DNA from 3 places in the Streptomyces sp. NPDC047028 genome. Region 3 is predicted to be linked to each of the others. Evidence: riboswitches for the same ligand, from Rfam matches in the RefSeq annotation. Region 3 holds a riboswitch; each other region holds the start of a gene.
The links. A riboswitch is a leader RNA that binds a small molecule or an ion and turns the genes downstream of it on or off. The one in region 3 is predicted to bind cobalamin.
Positions count from the first base shown of each region.

Region 1: it holds a riboswitch for cobalamin, as region 3 does, so the genes downstream of both, ABZ854_RS18290 (prenyltransferase/squalene oxidase repeat-containing protein) here and ABZ854_RS10305 (cobalamin biosynthesis protein) in region 3, are expected to answer to the same signal.
Region 2: it holds a riboswitch for cobalamin, as region 3 does, so the genes downstream of both, metE (5-methyltetrahydropteroyltriglutamate--homocysteine S-methyltransferase) here and ABZ854_RS10305 (cobalamin biosynthesis protein) in region 3, are expected to answer to the same signal.

Region 1 covers NZ_JBEYVS010000018.1:137,680-145,342, forward strand. Annotated here, with positions in the region: gene ABZ854_RS18270 (ECF transporter S component) at 1-674, opposite strand, end outside; gene ABZ854_RS18275 (ATP-binding cassette domain-containing protein) at 671-2,383, opposite strand; gene ABZ854_RS18280 (CbiQ family ECF transporter T component) at 2,380-3,492, opposite strand; gene ABZ854_RS18285 (SCO2322 family protein) at 3,770-4,417, opposite strand; gene ABZ854_RS18290 (prenyltransferase/squalene oxidase repeat-containing protein) at 4,414-5,649, opposite strand; cobalamin riboswitch at 5,765-5,893, opposite strand; gene ABZ854_RS18295 (aminoglycoside phosphotransferase family protein) at 5,953-6,621, shown strand; gene ABZ854_RS18300 (hypothetical protein) at 6,744-7,663, opposite strand, start outside.
Region 2 covers NZ_JBEYVS010000057.1:25,675-33,337, forward strand. Annotated here, with positions in the region: gene efeB (iron uptake transporter deferrochelatase/peroxidase subunit) at 1-62, opposite strand, end outside; gene efeO (iron uptake system protein EfeO) at 62-1,207, opposite strand; gene efeU (iron uptake transporter permease EfeU) at 1,335-2,192, opposite strand; gene ABZ854_RS33200 (CopD family protein) at 2,383-3,552, shown strand; gene ABZ854_RS33205 (hypothetical protein) at 3,910-4,128, opposite strand; partial or broken gene ABZ854_RS33210 (malate synthase A) at 4,069-4,446, shown strand; partial or broken gene ABZ854_RS33215 (3-hydroxybutyryl-CoA dehydrogenase) at 4,443-5,048, shown strand; cobalamin riboswitch at 5,240-5,469, shown strand; gene metE (5-methyltetrahydropteroyltriglutamate--homocysteine S-methyltransferase) at 5,622-7,663, shown strand, end outside.
Region 3 covers NZ_JBEYVS010000008.1:153,100-160,762, reverse strand. Annotated here, with positions in the region: gene ABZ854_RS10325 (class II aldolase/adducin family protein) at 191-874, opposite strand; gene ABZ854_RS10320 (lysozyme) at 1,033-1,812, shown strand; gene ABZ854_RS10315 (inorganic phosphate transporter) at 1,979-3,241, shown strand; gene ABZ854_RS10310 (hypothetical protein) at 3,273-3,500, shown strand; cobalamin riboswitch at 3,638-3,780, shown strand; gene ABZ854_RS10305 (cobalamin biosynthesis protein) at 3,880-4,824, shown strand; gene ABZ854_RS10300 (cobyric acid synthase) at 4,821-6,329, shown strand; gene cobN (cobaltochelatase subunit CobN) at 6,326-7,663, shown strand, end outside.

The DNA.
Region 1 (7,663 bases), on a different contig from region 3:
TAGGCGACGAACCGGGACAGGTTGGCGGCCACCGCGGCATGCGGGTCGAAGGCGATGTTCGAGGCCAGCGCGCCCATGAAGGGCCAGCCGGACAGGTTCATCAGCGTGCCGTAGGCGAAGGCCGCGAGGAAGCCGTACGCCGCCAGCAGGAGCAGCTCCGTCCGGCCGCGCACACGGGAGCGGCCCGGGAGCAGCCCGGCGCCCATCGTGAACCAGCCCATCGCCAGCATCTGGAACGGCATCCAGGGCCCCACCCCGCCGGTGAGCAGGGCGGACGCGAACATCGTCAGCGAGCCGAGGACGAAGCCGAAGCCGGGGCCCAGCACGCGGCCGCTGAGCACCATCAGGAAGAACATCGGCTCGATGCCGGCGGTGCCCGCGCCGATCGGCCGCAGCGCGGCACCGGTCGCGGCGAGCACGCCCAGCATCGCGACGGCCTTCGGCCCCAGCCCCGACTCGGAGATCGTCGCCGCGACGACCGCGACCAGCAGCACCAGCAGCCCCGCGAACAGCCAGGGCGCGTCCTGGGCATGCGCGCTCAGCCGCGAGCTGGGCGGCGCGAGGAACGGCCAGAAGAAGGCGACGACGCCGACGGCCGAGACGAGCACCAGGGCGGCGAGGGAACGGGGGCCGAGGGGAACGGGGCGGGCGGCTCGGAGCCTGGGGGGATTCATGCCAGTGCCTCCCGTACCTGGGCCACCGTGAGCCATTCCTGCGGGGCGAGGATCTTGGTGACCTGCGGGGCGAAGGACGGGGAGGAGACCACGACGTCGGCCGTCGGGCCGTCGGCGATCACCTCGCCCTCGGCGAGCAGGACGACCCGGTGGGCGATCTCGGCGGCCAGCTCCACGTCGTGCGTGGCCAGCACGAGCGCGTGCCCCTCGGCGGCCAGCGCGCGCAGCACGCCCACCAGCCGCGCCTTGGCCGCGTAGTCCAGCCCCCGGGTCGGCTCGTCCAGCAGGAGCAGGGGCGGGCGGGCGGCCAGCACGACGGCCAGGGCCAGGGCGAGCCGCTGGCCCTCGGAGAGGTCGCGGGGGTGGGTGTCGTCGGTGATGCCGGGCAGCAGTTCGGACACCAGGGCCCGGCACGTGCCCGGCTCCGCCCCCGCGTCCCGGTCGGCCGCCGCGCACTCGGCGCCCACGGTGTCGGCGTACAGCAGGTCGCGCGGCTCCTGCGGGACGAGCCCGACCCGGCGTACGAGGTCCCGGGGAGCGGTCCGATGCGGTACGGCCCCGCCGACGCGCACACTGCCGGCGCTCGGCTCCACCAGCCCGACCAGCGAGCCGAGCAGCGTGGACTTCCCGGCCCCGTTGCGCCCCATGAGGGCGACCGTCTCGCCGGGGGCGACGGCGAGATCGACGTGCCGCAGCGCGATGACCCGCCCCCGGCGGACGGCGAGGGCGGAGACTTCGGCGACACAGGGGGTGAGCGGGGCGGCGACAGTGGAGGGACGCCGCCGGAAGAGGCCCTTTGTGCGGGGCCGCTCGGCGGAGGGCCCGTCCGGGACCGGGGGCGCGGCCGGGGGTATGGCGGCGCCTCCGGCCGGTGTGATGTGAGGTGGAGGCAGGGTGGCCAGGCGGTCGCGCAGGGGGGTCGCGCGGCGGCGGGCGTCGCGGACCGTCAGGGGGAGGGGGGACCAGCCCGCCAGCCGGCCGAGGTCGACCACCGGCGGGTACACCGGTGACACGGCCATCACCTCGGCCGGGGTGCCGAGCAGCGGCGCGGCGCCGCGGGCGGGCAGCAGGGCGACCCGGTCGGCGTACTGGATCACGCGCTCCAGCCGGTGCTCGGCCAGCAGCACGGTCGTACCCAGGTCGTGCACCAGGCGCTGCAGCACGGCGAGCACCTCCTCCGCGGCGGCCGGGTCGAGCGCGGAGGTCGGCTCGTCGAGGACCAGCACCCGGGGGTGCGGGGTGAGGACCGAGCCGATCGCGACCCGCTGCCGCTGGCCGCCGGAGAGCGTGGCGATGGGACGGTCCCGCAGGCCGGCCAGCCCCAGCAGGTCCAGGGTCTCCTCCACGCGGCGCCGCATCACGGCCGGGGCGAGCCCCAACGACTCCATGCCGTAGGCGAGTTCGTCCTCCACCACGTCCGTCACGAAGTGCGCGAGCGGATCCTGGCCCACCGTGCCCACCACGTCGGCGAGTTCGCGCGGCTTGTGGGTGCGGGTGTCCCGGCCGGCCACCGTGACGCGGCCGCTCAGGGTGCCGCCGGTGAAGTGCGGGACCAGACCGCTGACCGCGCCCAGCACCGTCGACTTGCCGACTCCCGACGGGCCGACGAGCAGCACGAGTTCACCCTCCGGCACCTCGAAGTCCACGCCGCTGACAGCCGGTTCGGCCGACCCCTCGTACGTGACGCTGACATCCTCGAACCGGATCACGACGGCTCCTCGGGGGACCTGGCGGGAACGATGAACGCGGGCAGCAGGCCCAGCAGCACGGCCGCGGCCGGCCACAGTGGCAGCGTCGGCGCGACGAGCGGTACGACACCGGGGTGCAGCGCCTCCGGGTCCCGCACCGAGGCGAGCGTGAGAGCCGCGGCGACGGCGGCGCCCGAGCCGGCCACCAGCCAGGCGCGCGCGTCCCACCGGTCGGGCCGGTACCGGGTGCGCGGGGAGCGCCGGCCGCCGAGACGCAGCCCCGCGAGCGCGGCTACGACCCCGGCCAGCAGCACCGGGACGCCGTACGTGCCGCCCGCCGCGGTGAGCAGTCCGTACGTGCCCGCGCACACGCCGATCAGGCCGCCGAGGGTGAGGGCGGCCGTCGTACGGCGCACCGGGGCGGGGACCTCGGCGGTACGGCCGTAACCCCGGGCGTCCATCGCGGCGGCCAGCGCGACCGAGCGCTCCAGCGCGCCCTCCAGGACCGGCAGCCCGACCTGGAGCAGGCCCCTGAGGCCCCGGTCCGGCCGGCCGCGCAGCCGGCGGGCGGCGCGCAGCCGCTGGACGTCGGCGATGAGGTGCGGGGCGAAGGTGAGCGCGACGACGACGGCCACGCCGGTCTCGTACAGGGCGCCGGGGAGGGACTTCAGGAGGCGGGCCGGGTTGGCGAGGGCGTTCGCGGCGCCGACACAGATCAGGAGGGCGGCGAGGCGGAGGCCGTCGTAGGCGGCGAAGAGGAGCGCCTCGGCGGTGACCTCGCCGCCGAGGCGGATGCCCTGCGCCCAGTGGGGGAGGGGGACTTCGGGGAGTGTGAGGAGAGGGTGCGTGCCGGGGATGGGGGAGCCGAGGGCGGTGGCGAAGAGGAGGCGGATGAGGAGCACGGCGAGGGCGAGTTTCGCGAACGCGGTGTAGGCGGTGGGGGAGTTCGGGGTGCGGTGCGCCGCCACGACGTAGCCCGCGGTGGCTATGAGGAGGGCGAGGAGCAGCGGGTTGGTGGTACGGGTGGCGGCGGTCCCGAGCCCGAGGGACCAGAGCCACCAGGCCCCGGGATGGAGCTGCGCGGCGCGCCGGCGTGACCCGGGAGTCGCTATGCTCACCGGCGCTCGCAGGGTGCCGCCGCGCCCACCCGTGCGGCCCCGAGCGGCACGCCTGCCCGCGGCTACAAAGCGCCCCGAAGGGGCGCGGGGAACTGCGCGCTCAGTCCCGACGGACTCGCGCTCGACGGCGGACGTGATCTCCTCAGGGGCGCGGCTGCCCTCGGCCGGGGAGTGCTCCGAAGGGGCGCGGGGAACTGCGCGCTCAGCCCCCGCGGACCCGCGCCCGAGGGCGGACGTCACCTCCCCAGGGGCGCGGGGAACTGCGGGGTCGGTCGCATCCGGTGCGGGCTCAGGCGGCATCGCGTCGCCGCCGTCGTGCCTGCCACACCCCCGCGCCCGCGAGCAGGGCGACCACTCCGACGCCGATCGGCAACCCCAGTGAAGGTCCGCCGGACGAGTGACCCGCGGCCGGGGTCGTACGAGAGTCCCCCGCGGCGACCTGCTCCCCGCACCCCTTCGCCGGGTACCCGGCGATCGCGCACAGCAGGGCGTTGGTGTCGTACCGCAGCGGCTTGGCCACGGCAGCCAGCGCCTCCGCCGCCGTGGCGTCGCCGGACACCCGCGCGCACGCGGTACGTCCCCGCGGCGGCCGCTCACCGGACGGCGCGTCCGCGGCCGTACCGAAGTCCAGCACGAACGCCACCCGCTTCGTCCCCGGCTTGGCGGGCGTCCCCGCGCAGATCGTCCCGAAGTCCGCCGCGCCGCGCGGGCGCACCGCGCTCGCCGAGTCCGGGCTCACCGCGAAGCGGAACCCCTCGACGGCGCCGTCCTCGGGGCGTGCGGTCGACGGACCCTCGGTGGCATAGGTCCAGTGCCCGTCGGCGCGCTCCCAGAACGACCAGTAGCGGTAGCCCGCGGCCCGCGCCTCGGCCGCCGCGCCGGCGACCAGCACCAGCGCGGCGACCAGCAGGGCCCCGGCACGGCGGACGGCGGTCACAGCTGCCGCTGCTTCCGGCGGGCGCTCATCAGGAAGCCCACGCCGATCCCTCCGACGAGCCCGACGCCGACGATCCACCACACGCTGTTGCCGGAACCGTCGTCCGACTTCTTCTTCTCGTCGGCGTGCGACGACGCGGCCGCCTGCTTCCACGGAGCGGGCCCCGACGAGTTCAGCGCGCTCACCAGGTCCGTGCCCCCGAAGTCCGCCGGGTCGGCGCCGACCGCGTGCGCGGTCAGGATCAGCTGGGCGTAGGCGGCCGGACCGCTCTGCTTCGCCCAGGCGCCGGCGTTCTTCTCCAGCCAGGCGTACGGCTTCTTGGCCTGCGCGACGTAGCCGTCCGCGGCGAGCGCCACGACCGTGTCCGCCGTGTTGCCGAAGTCCGGCTGGTCCGTGGCGCCGGGCAGGGCCGAAACGAGGTGGCCGGTCTTGGCGACGGCGTCCGCGAGGTACGCGGCGCCGTTGTCCGCGGTCCGAGCCGGGGCCGGCTTCCCGGAGGCGCAGGCGGGAGCCTTGCCCCGGTCGGCCCCGGCCTTCACCGCGAAGCCCTTGCCCAGCGCGCCGACGACACCCGCGGCCGTGGCGTCCGCGTTGGCGGTGAGCTTGCCCTTCTTGGGCTGGTAGGCGAGGGCGCCGCCGCCCTTCCCCTCGCAGGGGAGGGCGAACGTGGCCAGCAGGTCGTACGGCGACTTGCCGCCCGCCCGCACCTGCCCCGGGTCCTCTCCGGCCGCGGCGAGCGCGCCGATGACGACGGACGTGGAGTTGGCGTCACTGGGCCCGCCGGGCGTGTACCCCCAGCCGCCGTCCTTGTTCTGCACCGACTTCAGCCAGCCGGCCGCCTTCTCGACGGCCGCCCCGTGCCCGCCGGTCGCCTTGAGCGCCTGTACGGCGACGGCGGTGCTGTTGGTGTCCACCATCACCTTGGCGTCACACGCCTTGCCGGGGTCCGCGCGGAACGCGGCGAACGCGCCGTTCGCGCACTGCTGCCCCGCGAGCCAGCCGACGGCCGCGGTCGCGGGCCGGTAGCCGAGCGTGTCCTGGGCGAGCAGGGTGAGCGACTGGCGCCAGACACCGTCGTACGTCGGGTCGGTGGTGCCGTACAGGCCGGACGGGACCGTCACCTTCGGCGACGCGGACGGGGACGGACCCGCGGCCAGGGCGGGCGCGGCGGACCCGGCCGCGGCGATCACGCCCACGGCGGCGAGGACCGCGGCACTGCGGCGGACGTACATGATCGGCGACTGCCTCTCCTCGGAGAGCCGGGCAGCGCACGGGAACACCCCGGGCGGCTCGGCTCCGTGAACCTCGACGGTGCCGTGCGCGGCGGAACGCCGACGCACGTGAGCCGGTCAAAATCCCGTACGAGGCAGTCCGGCTCACCGCCCGGGGGACGGTTCACGGTTGCGGGTCAGCGCCGGAATTGCACCGGCTTCCCCCCGTACGAGTGTGATGACGACGCCGCCACTTTACCGGCAGCCGAACGGACCTCGAGGAGTGGCTGTGGGCACAGCCGCCCGGTGACTAGGGTCACGGCCATGACGACGACGGGGAGACTGCTCGGCTCGGGCCGCTCGGCGGACGTGTACGAGATAGACGACGCGTGGGTGCTGCGCCGCGACCGGGGCGGGTGGGGGGACGCGGCCGCAGAGGGTGCGGTGATGGCGTACGTGCGCGAGCACGGCTATCCGGTGCCCCGCGTACGGCCTTCCGCGTCCCGCACCGACCTGGTCCTGGAGCGGCTGTCCGGGCCGACGATGCTCGCCGCCCTCACCTCCGGCGGGATCGGCCCGGACGAGGCGGGTACGCTGCTCGCCCGGCTGCTGCGCCAACTGCACGCGCTGCCGGGCCGGAACCCGGACGATCCGGCCGCACGGGTCCTGCACCTCGACCTCCACCCGGACAACGTGATCCTCACGGCCGACGGCCCCCGCGTCATCGACTGGTCCAACACCGAGGACGGCCCACCCGGCCTGGACTGGGCCATGTCCGCGATCATCCTGGCCCAGGTAGCGGTGGACGACACCCCCCTCACCGCCCCGGCCCACACCACCCTCACGTCCTTGCTGAGAGACCCCTCCGACCTCACAGAGCCCGTCCTGACCGAGGCCCGCAACCGCCGAGCAGCCAACCCGACGATGAGCCCGCGAGAACTCGAACTGCTCGGTCCAGCAGAGGAGTTGATCAGATCCCGGGCGAAGTTCTAGACACGCGGTCGGGGAGCGCCCCCAAAGGGGCGCGGGGCTGCATCGATATGCGGCTCCGCCACGTGGGCGCGACAAGCCACGACGGCGCCGCAGTCAAGAACGAACCCAACCTCAGCGGAGCGTCACGCCGCGAACGTCCGACTCGGCGGCGAAACAGCAGCGCTCAGATGAACCGCCAACCCCCGCAACCCCCCCTCGCACTCACCGGGATCCGCCCCCACCACCACCCAGTGCGCCAGCCGGTCACTCGCGTCGGCGTGCGACGCCGCCCGCACCAGCCCGCCCGGCTGCCGGCTGAGCACCATCCGCTCGGCGGACGGCTCCTGCGCGGCGGCCGGGGCCAGCGCCAGGTGGGTCAGCCGGCCGGTGGCCGCCGGGTAGGCGAACTGGATCGCCGCGGCCCGTTGCCGGGTCAGGGACACGTCCGGCGCACCGCCCGTGGCGACGGCGGCCGCCGCCCGCGCGAGGTCGACGCCGGTGGCCCGCTCGACCAGCAGCGGGATCAGGTCGCCGGGCAGGCACGGGGCGGCACCGATGACGCGGGGGCCGCGCGGCGTGACCCGGAGCTCGACGTGCAGGACACCGTGGGTGAGGCCCAGTGCCCGGCCGGTGCGCTCCACGGCCTGCCGCAGGAACGGGTTGTGCAGCAGGCCGTCGTGGGCGTACACGATGTGCCGCAGCGGCTGCCGTGCGGGCGGCGGCCCCAAGGTCGTACGGGTGATCGCGACGATGTGGACGTCCTCGTCGTGGACGACGGCCTCGGCGGCGACCAGTGGTCCCTCCTGGTCGTCGCGGCCGGCCGGCGGCACCCCGTGCCGGGCGAGCAGCGTGCGCAGCGCGGCCGGGTCGGCGCAGGCCGTCGCCGTCTCGTACGGCAGGCCCGGCAGCCCCAGTTGCCCGGCGAGGCGCGCGGCGGTGACCAGGTGTTCCCGCGACCAGGTCAGGACCCCGGCGACCCGGTGCCGGGCCGCGAACCGCGCCACCACAGCGGCCGTGTCCGCCTCCCGGTCGGGGTCGGCCACGAGATGACCGGCCAGGAGGG
Region 2 (7,663 bases), on a different contig from region 3:
CCGGCCAGGGCCGCCCCGCCGAGGGCGAAGAGCCCTCGGCGGGAGTGGTGGCGCTCGGCCATCAGCTGTTCACCTTCGCGGCGACCTGGGACAAGGGTTCGGCGAGGCCGTCGACCTTCTGGGTGAGCACGCGCCGCTTGGCCGTGCCGACCGTGGAGTAGTCCACGTATCCGCTGCCCTTCTTGTACGGCTTGAGCGCGTCGAGCACCTGGCCGTACTGCTGCGTGACCTTGTCCGCCAGCTTCGGGTCGATCTTCTCCAGCGCGGGCTTGAGCAGGTCGAACGCCTTCTCGCCACCGACGACGTTGGCCTCGAAGTCGGACAGGTCGGTGTGGCTGTAGCGGTCCTCCTCGCCGGTGATCTTGCTGGAGGCGACCTCGTTGAGCAGATCGGTGGCACCGTTGGCGAGCTGGGCCGGCTGGTAGGAGGTCTTGGCCACCAGCGTCTTGAGCCGGGCCACGTCGGCGTCGAGCTTGTCGGCGAGCGGGGCCGTGCCCTTCAGCGACTTGTCCTGCCACAGCGCCTTCTCCAGGCGGTGGAAGCCGGTCCACTTGGACTGGTCGGTGACGTCGTTGACGCGGGCGTCGATGTCCGGGTCGAGGTCGCCGAAGCTCTCCGCGACCGGTTCGACCTCCTCGTAGTAGTAACGGGCGGGCGCGAACGCCTGCTCGGCCTTCGCGATGTCGCCGGAGCGGACCGCGTCGGTGAACTTCTTCGTGGCCGGCACCAGCTTGTCGACCTCGCCGATGACATAGGTCTTGTAGCCGCTGACGGCCTGTTCCAGATCGGCCTTGACCGCGGGGTCCTGCGAGGCCTTGCCCGCCGATCCGCTGACCGTGAAGGCGGTCTTCTCCGTCTTGGCGTTCGGGCAGTACACCTGGTACTTGCCGCCGTCCAGGTGCAGCGAGAAGGTGCCGGACAGGCCCGGGGAGAGGTTCTCCTTCTCCCCCATGATGATGTCGTCGCGCAGCAGTTCGGCCTCGGAGACCTTGTTGGCGTGGGTGTTCTTCACCGTGAAGGTCACGGGCCCCGCGGCCACGGACTTCGGGGAGACGTGGCAGCCGTTGTCGTCGAGTTCGACGGAGACCTTGGCGGCGCCGGCGGGGGCACTGTCCGTCTTGTTCTTGGCGCATCCAGTGGCGACGAGTCCGGCGACGGCGAGCACACCGGTGACTCGCAGGACGCGTGGCGTGATGGATCTGTGCATGGGACAGTGCTCCCTCGAGCTAGAGGTGATTCAGAAGGACCCGGGGGTAGGGGGTCGTTCGGGGGAAAGGGGAAAGGGGAAAAGTGACCGGGGGTGGGGCGGACGGCCCCGCCGGACGGCCGGACCGTCAGGCGTGTCCGGTGATCTCGGCGGCCACGGGAGCGCCCTGGGCCGGGCGCCGGGAACCCCGGCGCGGCCAGGCGATGTAGGCGAACATCGGCACCGCGTACACCAGCCAGGCCGTCACTTCGGCGACGACCGGCCGCGGCTGCACGCCCAGCACGCCGGTGAGCAGGGAGGACAGCACGGTGCCCGGACGCACCAGCCAGTTCAGGTCCAGGGCCTGTGCCTGACCGGCGTTCAGCCACCCCGCCTCGTGGGCGGTGTGCATGACCGTCATCGTCAGTCCCGCCGCGACCAGGACCAGGACCAGACCGGTGATCTTGAAGAACCGGCCGAGGTTGAGGCGGACTCCGCCGCGGTAGATGCCGTATCCGACCACGACCGCGATCAGGATGCCGATCAGCGCACCGGTGGTGCCGCTCGCGACGCTGGTGCTGTTCTGGATGACGGAGATGAGGAACACCGCCGTCTCGAAGCCCTCCCGCAGCACCGCGAGGAAGGCCATGGCCACCAGGGCGCGCGCGGACCCCTGGGCCAGAGCGTGGGCGGTCTGGGTCTCCAGTTCCTTCTTCATGCCCCGGGCGTGCCGGTTCATCCAGAGGATCATGAAGGTGACCATGACGACGGCGAACGCGCCGATCACGGTCTCCAGCGCCTCCTGTTGGCGCTGCGGCAGTTCACGGGAGAGCGTGATCAGCCCGACCCCGATCAGCAGACAGAGAACGACCGCGGCCGCGACGCCGATCCACACCTGTCGCAGCGCGTCACGGCGGCCGCTGCTGCCCAGGAACGCCGCGATGATGCCGACGATGAGCGACGCCTCAAGGCCCTCTCTCAAGCCGATCACAAGAGTGGGGATCACGGGGACATTCCTTCCGGGCAGCGGTCGAACCGGTTCGAGATTAAGCCCCCCGCATACAAGCTAAGGTTAGCCTTACCTAAAGATATGGCAATGCGATGAACCTTCCGGCCCGAATGATGCGAGATCGCCCCCCCCCAGACACTCCATGAGGGTGTACGGCCTGGATAGAACTTAGGTTAGCCTCACCTTCATGAGCACCCTTCTGCTGGCCGCGGACACGGCCGGATACACGCTGCCCACCACCTGGCGAGCCCTGACCAAGACGGGCTACTTCCTCGGCCTGAGCGGGACCATCGGCGGCCTCGTCACCTATGCGACCACGGTCCGCCCCACGCTCAGGAGGACACCGGACACCGACGACGCCTCCCTGCTGCGTCACCGCTCGTCGGTCTGGTTCGCCTGGTCCGGCGTGGTTCTCCTGGTGGCCGGATACTTCCAGCTCGCCGCTCGGGTGGCCCGCAACGGCCGAGGAATGCCGTTCGGCCACGCCCTCGCGCCAAGACCCATATGGCAGTTCCTCAGAGCCCCCGCCGACGACGGCACCTGGATCGCACAGGGCACCCTCTTCCTGGTGCAGAACCTCGTCCTCCTGGCGACCGCGATCCTCCTCATGACCCTGTTCACACGCGCCGCCCGCCGCCGCGTCGACCCCGTGGCCCTCACCGCTCTGCCCCTCGCCCTCGCGGTGACACTGATCGGCGCGGTCCCGGCCACCGTCCCGCTCAAGGCCGACGAGGTGCTGGACCTGGTCCTGACCCAGACCCACATCATCAGCGGCACCGTCTGGCTCGGCGGCCTGGCCCTCCTCAGCGTCCTCGCCGGCGCCCGCCGCCGTCTGAGCCCGGACGCGGGCCTGCTCTGGGCCGACCTGTGGCGCCGCTTCAGCCTCGTCGCGATGATCTGCGTCGCCGCCGTCGTCGTCTCCGGCCTGTGGATGAGCTGGAAGCACGTCGGCGCCGTCAGCCAGTTGTGGACGACCGGCTACGGCCTCGCCCTGCTCGTGAAGATCAACCTCGTCCTCGGCATGGTCACCGCGGGCGCCTTCAACCAGTTCTGGCTCATGCCCCGCATGGCCCAGGCCCGCCGAACCGGCGAGAACGCCTCCCTGCTCCACCTGACACTCCGGCACTTCCCCAAGGTCGTCTGGGGAGAAGTCGCCCTCGGCCTGGCCGTCCTCGTCGTCGTCCCCTTCCTCAGCGGCTCCGCCCGCAAGGAAGCCGGCGGCGCCCCGGCCGAACCCTCCGCGGGCGTCTACACCGCGGGCCTGGCACTCGCCCTCGCCCTCGCCGTCTCCCTCTACGCCACGGCCCGCGCGTCCGACGCCCTCTCACGCCGGACACCCACTCCCGACCCCGCCTGACACACGGAGCCCTCGCACGATCGATCGCGGGCGGCACCCGACGCTCGTCCGGCATCATGCCTGCACCGGCAGGGCGAGAATCGCGGACAGCCGCCCTTGCGTGGATGCTACGTTCGCGGAACATCGACTCACGGCCATCGCCCCGGACCGGCGTACGTGCGTGCCGCTCGCGGGGCGGGCCAGCACGCCCATGACACCGACCGCAGGAGCAACCTCGTCGCCAGCCGCGTCACCCTCGTCTCGCCCGCCACGAGCCCGTCGCTGCGGCAGGCCCGCTTCTACGACGGCGACTCGGTCGACGGCATCGGGCGGCGGGCGCACATGCGGCGGCGGGATCACTGCCCATCCCCGCACATGTCATCGTGTCGCCGAGTGCGCGTTGCCGGGAGACGGCGGCCGCGTGCGGGCTTCGACGGCGTGGAGACACCGGAGCTGGGCGGCCTGGACGTGGGCCGCTGGCGAGGCCGCACCCTCGACGCGGTGGCAGCGGCCGAGCCGGAGACCCTGGGAGAAGCTGTGTCCACCAGTGCCCTGACCCACCACGTCCGCGTTCTCGCTGACCTGGGCGACCGTCACGACGAGATTCTCACGCCCGCCGCCCTGGACTTCCTGGGCCGCCTGGCCGCAGCCTTCGGCACCCGCCGGAACGACCTGATGAGAGAGCGCCGCCGGCAGGTCCTGCGCCTGGCATCGGGCTCCCCCCTCGACTTCCCGATCGTCACCACCGCCATCCGTGCCGACCCGTCCTGGCGAGTCGCACCACCGGCACCCGGGCTGACCGACCGCCGCGTCGAGATCACCGGCCCTCCGGACCGCCGGATGACGGTCAACGCCCTCAACTCCGGGGCCAAGGTCTGGATGGCCGACTTCGAGGACGCCACCGCACCCACCTGGAAGCCGTCGTGGAGAACACGGACGCCAAGACGGAGGTGTTCGCCGCTCTCGACGAGATCGTCGAGGATCCCGCCGCCGTCCTCGCCAGCAATACCTTGTCCCTCCCGATCATGCGGCTCGGCATGGCGACAAGCCGCGCGGACAGGGTCGTGGGACTGCACTTCTTCAACCCCGTCCCCGTGCTGCCCCTGGTCGAGGTCGTGACCTCGCTGCACACATCGGCCGACACGACCGCCGCGGTCGAGGACTTCGCGGCCCGCGTGCTCGGCAAAACCGTCATCCGGTCCCGGGACCGGGCCGGCTTCGTCGTCAACGCGCTGCTCATCCCCTACGTTCTGTCGGCGATCCGCATGGCGGAGTCCGGCTTCGCCACGGCCGCCGACATCGACACGGGCATGGAGCTGGGCTGCGCTCACCCGATGGGCCCACCGAGGCTCACTGATCTGATCGGGTTGGACACCGTCGCCTCGATCGCCGAATCGCTTGACGACGAGTTCAGGGAGCCGCTCTACGCTCCGCCGCCGCTGCTCCAGCGGATGGTGGAGGCGGGACTGCTCGGCAGGAAGACCGGCCGGGGGTTCCACAGCCACGACCGGGGCTGAGGACCTGGTAGGACGCGGGCTGAGGGGCCCGCACCGCCGCAGGGATGAAGGTCCCCACGCGGCGTGACAGGGGAAGGGCGGGAAGCGCGCGTGCGGCGGGCTTCCCACCCTGTGGACCGCACGGCGCGATGTGGGCCGCCTCACCGTCCAGATGACGGACGTCCCGCTCTCTTCTCTGACGTTGACCCCGTAGGCTGGCCGGTGCAGCTGGTTCGCCCCGTCCGCCAGGCGGGATGCGTCGTAAGAGGGAACCCGGTGGGAATCCGGGACTGCCCCGCAGCGGTGAGCGGGAACGACCGCCGTCATACGCACTGGGTCCGAGGAGGGCCTGGGAAGCGACGGCCAGTAGGTGTCTCGTACGACTTCGTACGACGAGGCGTGCCCGCGAGTCCGAAGACCTGCCAACTGCCCGTGTGCGAACCACTCGTGCGCGGACATCCCGGTGACCTCGAGGGCGGGTCGGCGAACACACCGAACGGACGGCCGTCGGCCGACACCGTCCGGCATGTTGTTCCTTCGCGCTCTCGTCCCCTCTCCGGGATCTCAGGGATTCATCTCGCGAAGGAGATCTCCGTGACCACCAAGCCCGCGGCAGCACGGGCCACCGTGTACGGCTACCCCCGCCAGGGACAGGGCCGGGAACTGAAGAAGGCGATCGAGGGCTACTGGAAGGGCCGCGTCACCGCTGACGCCCTCCGTGCCACCGCCGCCGACCTGCGCCGTACGAACTGGCAGCAGCTCTCCGAGGCCGGCATCCACGAGGTGCCCACCGGCGACTTCTCGTACTACGACCATGTCCTGGACACCAGCGTCATGGTCGGCGCGATCCCCGCACGCCATCGGGACGCGGTGGCCGCCGATCCGCTCGACGGCTACTTCGCCATGGCCCGCGGAACACAGGACGTCGCACCGCTGGAGATGACCAAGTGGTTCGACACCAACTACCACTACCTGGTCCCCGAACTCGGCCCCGACACCGTGTTCGCCGCCGACGCAACCAAGCAGGTCACCGAGCTCAAGGAAGCCCTGGCACTGGGACTCACCGCCCGGCCGGTGCTGGTCGGTCCGGTCACCTACCTCCTCCTGGCCAAGCCCGCACCCGGCGTACCGGCCGGCTTCGAGCCGCTCACCCTGCTGGACCGCCTGCTGCCGGTGTACGCCGAAGTCCTCGCCGACCTCCGCGCCGCGGGCGCAGCGTGGGCCCAGCTGGACGAGCCCGCCCTCGTCCAGGACCGCACCCCGGCCGAACTCAACGCCGTCACCCGCGCCTACCGTGACCTCGGCGCCCTCACCGACCGGCCCAAGCTGCTGGTCGCGTCCTACTTCGACCGGCTCGGCGATGCCCTGCCGGTACTCGCCAAAGCCCCGGTCGACGGCCTGGCCCTGGACTTCACCGAGGCCGCCGCCGCCAACCTGGACGACCTCGCCGCCGTCGGCGGCCTGCCCGGCAAGCGCCTGGTGGCCGGCGTCGTCAACGGCCGCAACATCTGGGTCAACGACCTGGCCACATCCCTGTCCACGCTGGGCACCCTGCTCGGACTGGCCGACCGCGTCGACGTCTCCGCATCCTGCTCCCTGCTGCACGTCCCGCTCGACGCCACCGCGGAACGGGACATCGAGCCGCAGATCCTGCGCTGGCTCGCCTTCGCAAAGCAGAAGACGCGCGAGGTCGTCACCCTCGCCAGGGGCCTCTCCCAGGGCACCGGCACGATCACCGCCGAACTGGCCGCCAACCGTGCCGACCTCGCCTCCCGAGCGGGCTCGCCCATCACCCACGACGAGGCCGTGCGCTCCCGCGCCGCCGCGGTCACCGACGCCGACGCCCGCCGCTCCCAGCCCTACGGCGAACGCACCGCGGCCCAGCGCGCCCACCTCCGCCTGCCCCTCCTCCCGACCACGACCATCGGGTCCTTCCCGCAGACCGGCGAGCTGCGCGCGGCACGCGCCGACCTGCGCGCCGGCCGCATCGACATGACCGGCTACGAGGAACGGATCAAGGCGGAGATCCACGAGGTGATCACCTTCCAGGAGAAGACCGGCCTGGACGTCCTCGTGCACGGCGAGGCCGAACGCAACGACATGGTCCAGTACTTCGCCGAGCAGCTCACCGGCTACCTCGCCACCCAGCACGGCTGGGTCCAGTCCTACGGCACCCGCTACGTCCGCCCACCGATCCTGGCCGGTGACATCTCCCGGCCGGAGCCGATGACCGTGCGCTGGACCGCGTACGCCCAGTGCCTCACCGACCGACCGGTCAAGGGCATGCTCACCGGCCCGGTCACCATGCTCGCCTGGTCCTTCGTCCGCGACGACCAGCCTCTCACCGACACCGCCCGCCAGCTCGCCCTCGCCCTGCGCGACGAGGTCAATGACCTGGAAGCGGACGGGACTTCGGTGATCCAGGTGGATGAACCCGCACTGCGTGAGACCCTCCCCCTGCGCGCCGCCGACCGGGCTGAGTACCTGGCCTGGGCGACCGAAGTCTTCCGCCTCACCACCAGTGGGGTCCGCCCGGACACCCAGATCCACACCCACATGTGCTACGCCGAGTTCGGCGACATCGTCCAAGCGATCGACGACCTCGACGCCGACGTCATCAGTCTGGAGGCTGCCCG
Region 3 (7,663 bases):
TGAACGCGGCGGCGGTGGCTCTGAGGGCGGCGGTCGCTGTGACGGTGCGCACGGCTCCAGTGTCCCGGCGCACCCCACGACCGGCCAGCGGAACGCCGGTACGGGGTGACGGCCCGGGGCGGGGTGACGACCCCGGGCGGGCCGACAGCAGGGTGCGAAGGGGACTGCGGGCGGGTGGTGTGGGCACGGGCTACCTCCGTTGGCCGTATCCCTTCAGGCGTTCCCCGGTCTCGGCCAGTTGTGCCTCCGTCAGCAGAGAAGGCGTCAGGCCGGGCACGCCGGACGCGGTCAGCCACAGGCGGCACATCCACTCCAGCTGGGCGGTGCGGTCGTAGGCCTCGTCGAGGGTGGCGCCGTAGGTGATCGTGCCGTGGTTCCGCAGGAGGCAGCCGGAGCGGCCGTCGAGGGCGCGGAGCATGTTCTCGGCCAGTTCGTCGGTGCCGTAGGCCGCGTACGGGGCGACGCGGACGCGGCCGCCGAGGGCGCTGGTCATGTAGTGGATCGGGGGCAGTTCCGTGACGAGGGTGGAGACGGCCGTGGCGTGCACGGCGTGGGTGTGGACGACGGCCCGCGCGCCGGTCGTGCGGTAGACCGCCAGGTGCATCGGCAGCTCGCTGGTCGGCACGAGCGTGCCGCGTACCTGCCGGCCGGCGAGGTCGACACCGGTGAGGTCGGCGGGGGTCAGCCGGTCGTAGGGCACGCCGGACGGCGTGACCAGCACGACGTCCCCGACACGTGCCGAGACGTTGCCGGAGGTGCCGACGACGAGCCCGTCGGCCACGCTGCGCCGGGCCGTCGCGACCACCGCCTCCCAGGCCCGAGCCTCCGACGCCCGCGTCTCTTCGTCTCTCGTGTCCCGCAGCGGTTCAGCCATGCCGTGATCCTCCCAGCCGTCCGGTCCGATCGTCGTACCGCCGAATGAGTGGACCCGTACGAAACGCCGCGAAAATCCGCTCATTGGATGATCAGTCGGCATTCAATGATCCCTCTTGCTCGCTGGACGATGTTTCACCGCCACAGCTGGGGGGACGCATGGCCCGTCATCGCACACCTTCCCGTCGCCGTCCCCGCCGCCGTCTCGGCGTGCTCGCGGTGACCACCTCCGCGCTCACCCTCCTCACCGCCGCCACGGCGACCGCGGTCCCGGCCTGGGGGCCGCCCGCCACGGTCGCGAGCCTGCCCCGGGGCCACGACGTCTCCTCTCACCAGCGCAACGTCGACTGGCCCGAGGCCCGCGCCAACGGATCCCGGTTCGTCTACATCAAGGCGACCGAGTCCACGACGTACCGCAACCCGTACTTCGCCGAGCAGTACGGCGGCGCGGGCGACGCGGGCGTGATCAAGGGCGCGTACCACTTCGCGCGCCCCGACCGGTCCTCGGGCGCCGCGCAGGCCGCCTTCTTCGTGCACAACGGCGGCGACTGGCAGGCCGACGGGCAGACCCTGCCGCCCGCGCTCGACATCGAGTACAACCCGTACGACCCGAAGCACGAGTGCTACGGGCTGAGCCACGGGCAGATGGTCGACTGGATCTGGTCCTTCAGCGACGAGATCAAGCGGGAGACCGGGCGCCGCCCGGTGATCTACACCACCACCCACTGGTGGGACACCTGCACCGGGCGCAGCACCTCCTTCGCCCGCTCGCACGCCCTGTGGATCGCCCGGCACGGCTCGCGGGGTCCGGGCACACTGCCCGCCGGCTGGGCGTACTGGACCTTCTGGCAGTACGACACCAAGGGCGGTCTGCCGGGCGACCAGAACCTCTTCAACGGCTCGCCGAGCCGGCTGCGGACCTTCGCGCGCGGGTGGTGACCGAGGGGCTCGCGGGGCCGGGGCACACACCGGCGCACCACGGAATCACAGGCGGAAGCACGGCCCCCCGTTACCGACATCGCGAGTCCCGGCCCAGTTCACCTTCCGTTCACTCAGATTGCCTACGTTCGACGAGCCAATGACGCTCGAACGATTGCCTGGGTAAATGGAAAGCTTCTCGCTGATCCTCGCGATTGTGGTCGTAACCGCACTTGCGTTCGATTTCACGAACGGTTTCCACGACACCGCCAACGCGATGGCCACCACCATCTCGACCGGTGCCCTCAAGCCCAAGGTCGCGGTCGGCATGTCCGCCGCACTGAACCTTGTAGGCGCTTTCCTCTCCGTGGAGGTCGCCAACACGATCTCCAAGGGTCTCGTCGATGAGAACGGCATCCGTCCCGAGGTCATCTTCGCCGCCCTGGTCGGCGCGATCCTCTGGAACCTGGTGACCTGGCTGGTGGGTCTCCCCTCCAGCTCCTCCCACGCCCTGATGGGCGGCCTGGTCGGCGCCACCGTCGCCTCCGCGGGCTTCGGTGCCGTCCACGGTGACGTGCTCGTCACCAAGGTGCTGCTCCCCGCGGTCGCCGCGCCGGTCGTGGCCGGCATCGCGGCGATGCTCGCCACCCGGCTCTCCTACGGCGTCGGCGGGAACGCCGGCGGCGAGGCCACCCGCAAGGGCTACCGCGCGGGCCAGATCGCCTCCGCCGGCCTGGTCTCCCTCGCCCACGGCACGAACGACGCGCAGAAGACGATGGGCATCATCACCCTCGCGCTCGTCGCGGGCGGTGCCCTCGCCCCCGGTTCCAACCCTCCCACCTGGGTGATCCTGTCCGCCGGCATGGCGATCGCGCTCGGCACCTACATCGGCGGCTGGCGGATCATCCGCACCATGGGCAAGGGCCTCACCGAACTGCAGCCGCAGCAGGGCTTCGCCGCCCAGACCAGCGCGGCCACGGCCATCCTGGCCTCCTCCCACCTCGGCTTCTCCCTCTCCACCACGCACGTCGTCTCCGGCTCGGTGATGGGCGCGGGCCTCGGCCGCAAGGGCGGTGTGGTCCGCTGGTCCACGGCGACCCGCATGGTCGTCGCCTGGGTGCTGACCCTGCCGGCCGCCGCACTGGTCGGGGCGCTCGCCGAGTCCGTGACGGACCTCGGGGACTGGGGCACCGGTGCCGTCGTCGTGTTCCTGGTCGCCTCCAGCGCCGCGATCTGGAAGCGGTCCCGCCGCGAGGTCGTCGACAGCTCCAACGTCAACGATGTCGACGCCGCCGAGGAGCCGGCCGGCGTGGTGACCACCGCCATCGCCATGGTGACCCCGCCCCCGGTGGGCCCGGTCCCCGCCGACCTGACGGCCACGATCCCGGCCCCCGCCGAGACCTCCGCACCGGTCGTCGCTCCGGCGGTGCCGCCGGCCGCCGCCGTCTGACCCGGTCATTCCGGACAACCAAGGAAACGACATGAAGATCGACTGGGCGGCCATCGGATCCGTCTTCGGCGTCAGCCTCGTGGTCACCGTGGGACTGGTGACCCTGTTCACCCTCGGCGTCACCGGCCTGGCCCGCCGCGAGCGGGCCGCGGCCGAGGGCAACTCCGCCGCGCTCGCCGTGACCGGCGCCTACGTCTGCTTCGCGGCCTGCGCGGCGGCGGTGGCGTACGGCCTCTACCTGATCGTCGGCAAGTCCTGACCAGGTCCTGACCGACCGTCTGGAAGGCCCCACCCGGCCGCATGCACCGGGGTGGGGCCTTTCGCATGTCCGAGGAGACACACCGCCGGTGTGGGGATCGGCACACTCTCCCCCCGCAGGTCAACGGCAAGTTGACGGCCGTTCCGGGGGCGTGGTGGACTGCCCGGGCCATGTACGGCGGCAGCAGAGGAAGCCGGTGTGAATCCGGCGCGGTCCCGCCACTGTCACCGGGGTAGCAATCCCCGGGAGCCAGGAACTCTCACCGCCGGTCTCGTCAACCCAGGGCGCGGACACCCTGAGTGAGGACATACCGCCATGCTCGGCTGCCGAACGAGGATTCTTCACCGGCCCTTCGCCGTGCCCGCGGCCGGCTGAGCCGATGGGTGCCGATCGCAGTTACGCGTACGGCGCCGCCGCCGGCCTCCTCGGTGACCTGCTCCTCGGCGACCCGCGCCGCGGGCACCCGGTCGCCGTGTTCGGACGGACGGCCGCGGCCGTGGAGAGCGCGTTGTGGCACGACCACCGGGGCTGGGGCGCGCTGCACACCGCCGTGTGCGCCGGAGGCGCCGTCGCCCTCGGGGCGCTCGCCACACACGCCGTACGCCGCTCCCCCGCCGCCTCCGCGGCCCTGACCGCGGCCGCAACCTGGGCGGTGGTCGGCGGCACGTCGCTCGCCCGGGAGGCGCGGACGATCGGCCGCGCCCTGGAGTCGGATGACGTGGAGGCGGCCCGCGCGCGGCTGCCGCACCTGTGCGGCCGGGACCCGCAGGCCCTGGACGCCGACGGGATCGCGCGGGCCGTGGTCGAGTCGGTCGCCGAGAACACCTCGGACGCGGTCGTGGGCGCCCTGGTGTGGGGAGCGGTCGGCGGAGTGCCGGGCCTGCTCGGCTTCCGGGCCGTCAACACGCTGGACGCGATGGTCGGTCACAAGTCCCCCCGCTTCCGCCGCTTCGGCTGGGCCTCCGCCCGCCTCGACGACCTCGCCGGCTGGCCGGGGGCACGCCTGACCGCCGTACTCGCCACGCTCGCCGGACCCGATCCGCGCGGTGCCGCACGCGCCTGGCGGGCGGACGCGCGCCGGCATCCGAGCCCCAACGCCGGGCCCGTCGAAGCCTCGTTCGCGGGCGCCCTCGGCGTGCGGCTGGGCGGCACCCTCTCCTACGGCGGCCGGGTCGAGCACCGCCCCGTGCTGAACGGCGACGCCGGACGCGCGGTCCGTGTCACCGACGTCGACCGGGCCGTACGGCTCTCCCGCCGGGTCGGCCTCCTCGCGCTCGGCGTGACCGTCGCCGGGCGCCTCCTCCTGAAGGGACGTGGGAAGTGAGCGGGGGTCTCCTCGTCGCCGGCACCACCTCCGACGCCGGCAAGAGCGTCGTGACGGCCGGGATCTGCCGGTGGCTGGTCCGCCAGGGCGTGAAAGTCGCGCCGTTCAAGGGGCAGAACATGTCCCTCAACTCGTTCGTGACCCGCGAGGGCGCGGAGATCGGGCGGGCCCAGGCCATGCAGGCCCAGGCGTGCCGTGTCGAGCCGACCGCGCTGATGAACCCCGTCCTGCTGAAGCCCGGCGGGGAGCGCAGCAGCCAGGTGGTGCTGCTCGGCAAGCCGGTCGGCGAGCTGAGCGCCCGCGGCTACCACGGGGGCAGGCAGCAGCAGTTGCTCGGCACCGTGCTGGACTGCCTGGCCGAGTTGCGGGGCACGTATGACGCGGTGATCTGTGAGGGGGCGGGCAGCCCGGCCGAGATCAATCTGCGGCGGACCGACATCGTCAACATGGGCATCGCGCGCGGCGCGCGGCTCCCCGTCCTCGTCGTCGGCGACATCGACCGGGGCGGCGTCTTCGCCTCCTTCTTCGGCACCGTGGCCCTGCTCTCCCCCGAGGACCAGGAACTGGTCGCCGGTTTCCTGGTGAACAAGTTCCGCGGCGACGTCAGCCTGCTCGAGCCGGGCCTGGACATGCTGCACGGGCTCACCGGGCGGCGCACCTACGGCGTCCTCCCGTACCGGCACGGCCTCGGCATCGACGAGGAGGACGGGCTGCGCGTGTCCCTGCGCGGCACGGTCCGGGAGTCGAACGTCGCCCCGCCGGTCGGCGAGGACGTGCTGCGGGTCGCCGTCTGCGCGGTCCCGCTGATGTCCAACTTCACCGACGTCGACGCCCTCGCCGCAGAACCCGGCGTCGTCGTCCGGTTCGTGGACCGGCCCGAGGAACTGGCCGACGCCGACCTGGTGGTGGTCCCGGGCACGCGCGGGACCGTGCGGGCGCTGGAGTGGCTGCGCGAGCGGGGACTCGCGGACACGCTCGTCCGACGGGCCGCCGAGGGGCGTCCGGTCCTCGGGATCTGCGGCGGCTTCCAGGTGCTCGGCGAGCACATCGAGGACGACGTCGAGTCCCGGGCGGGCGAGGTCGCCGGGCTCGGTGTGCTGCCCGTGCGGGTGCGGTTCGCCCGCGAGAAGACCCTGACCCGGCCGGTGGGCGAGGCCCTCGGCGAGCGGGTCGAGGGCTACGAGATCCACCACGGGATCGCCGAAGTGACCGGCGGTGACCCCTTCTTGGACGGCTGCCGGGTCGGCCAGACCTGGGGCACGCACTGGCACGGCTCGCTGGAGTCGGACGGCTTCCGGCGGGCCTTCCTGCGGGAGGTGGCGGCCGCCGCGGGCCGCCGCTTCGTGCCCGCGCCGGACACCTCGTTCGCCGCGCTGCGCGAGGAGCAGCTCGACCGGCTCGGCGACCTGATCGAACAGCACGCGGACACGGACGCGCTCTGGCGGCTCATCGAGTCGGGCGCGCCGCAAGGACTGCCCTTCATCCCACCGGGAGCGCCCGCATGAGCACAGTGTTGTTGTTGTCGACCGCCGACACCGATCTGCTGGCGGCCCGGGCCTCCGGCGCCGGCTACCGGATCGGCAATCCGACCCGCGTCGACGTCACCGGCGAACTGCCGGCGCTGATCGAGGGCGCGGACCTAGCGGTCGTACGGCTGCTCGGCGGCAAGCGGGCCTGGGAGGACGGGCTGGCCGCGCTGAAGGCGGCCGGCATCCCGACCGTGCTGCTGGGCGGCGAAACGGTCCCGGACGCCGAGCTGATGGCCGAGTCTTCCGTGCCGGCCGGTGTCGTCGCCGAGGCGCTGAGGTACCTGGTGGAGGGCGGCCCGGCGAACCTGCTGGAGCTGTCCCGGTTCCTGTCGGACACCGTGCTGCTGACCGGCGAGGGCTTCGAGGAGCCCCACAAGATGCCGGAGTACGGCCTCCACGGCTCGTACGCCGTGCGGGAGGGGCGCCCGACGGTCGGCGTGCTCTTCTACCGGGCGCACGAGCTGAGCGGCAACACCGGCTTCGTCGACACGCTGTGCGAGGCGATCGAGGCGCAGGGCGCCCACGCCCTGCCCGTGTACTGCGGTTCGCTGCGCGGCGCGGACGCCGGGCTGTACGAGCTGCTGGGCCGGGCCGACGCCCTGGTCGCCACCGTGCTCGCCGCCGGCGGCACCCACGCCTCGCAGGCCTCGGCCGGCGGCGACGAGGGGTCCTGGGACATCGGGGCGCTCGCGGACCTGGACATCCCCGTGCTGCAGGGGCTGTGTCTCACCTCCTCGCGCGACGCCTGGGACGCGTCCGACGCCGCCCTCTCCCCCATGGACGCGGCGATGCAGGTCGCGATCCCGGAGTTCGACGGACGGCTGATCACGGTCCCGTTCTCCTTCAAGGAGCAGGGCCCGGACGACGTGCCCGTGTACGTCGCCGACCCCGAGCGGGCGGCCCGCGTCGCCGGGATCGCCGTCCGGCACGCCCGGCTGAAGCACAAGCCGAACGCCGAGAAGAAGATCGCCCTCGTCTTCACCGCCTACCCGACGAAGCACTCCCGGGTCGGCAACGCGGTCGGCCTGGACACTCCCGCCTCGGCGGTCCGGGTGCTTAACGCCCTGCGCGAGTCCGGCTACTCGCTCACCGAATACCCCTCCGGCGGCGACGAGTTGATCCACCGCCTCATCGAAGCCGGCGGACACGACGTCGAATGGCTGACCGAGGACCAGTTGGCCGCCGCGCCCGCGCGGGTGCCGCTGGCCGACTACCGGGCCTGGTTCGAGCAGCTCGACCCGGAGCTGCGGGACGCGATGACCGAGGCGTGGGGCGAGCCGCCGGGCTCGCTGTACGTCGACGGCGACGAC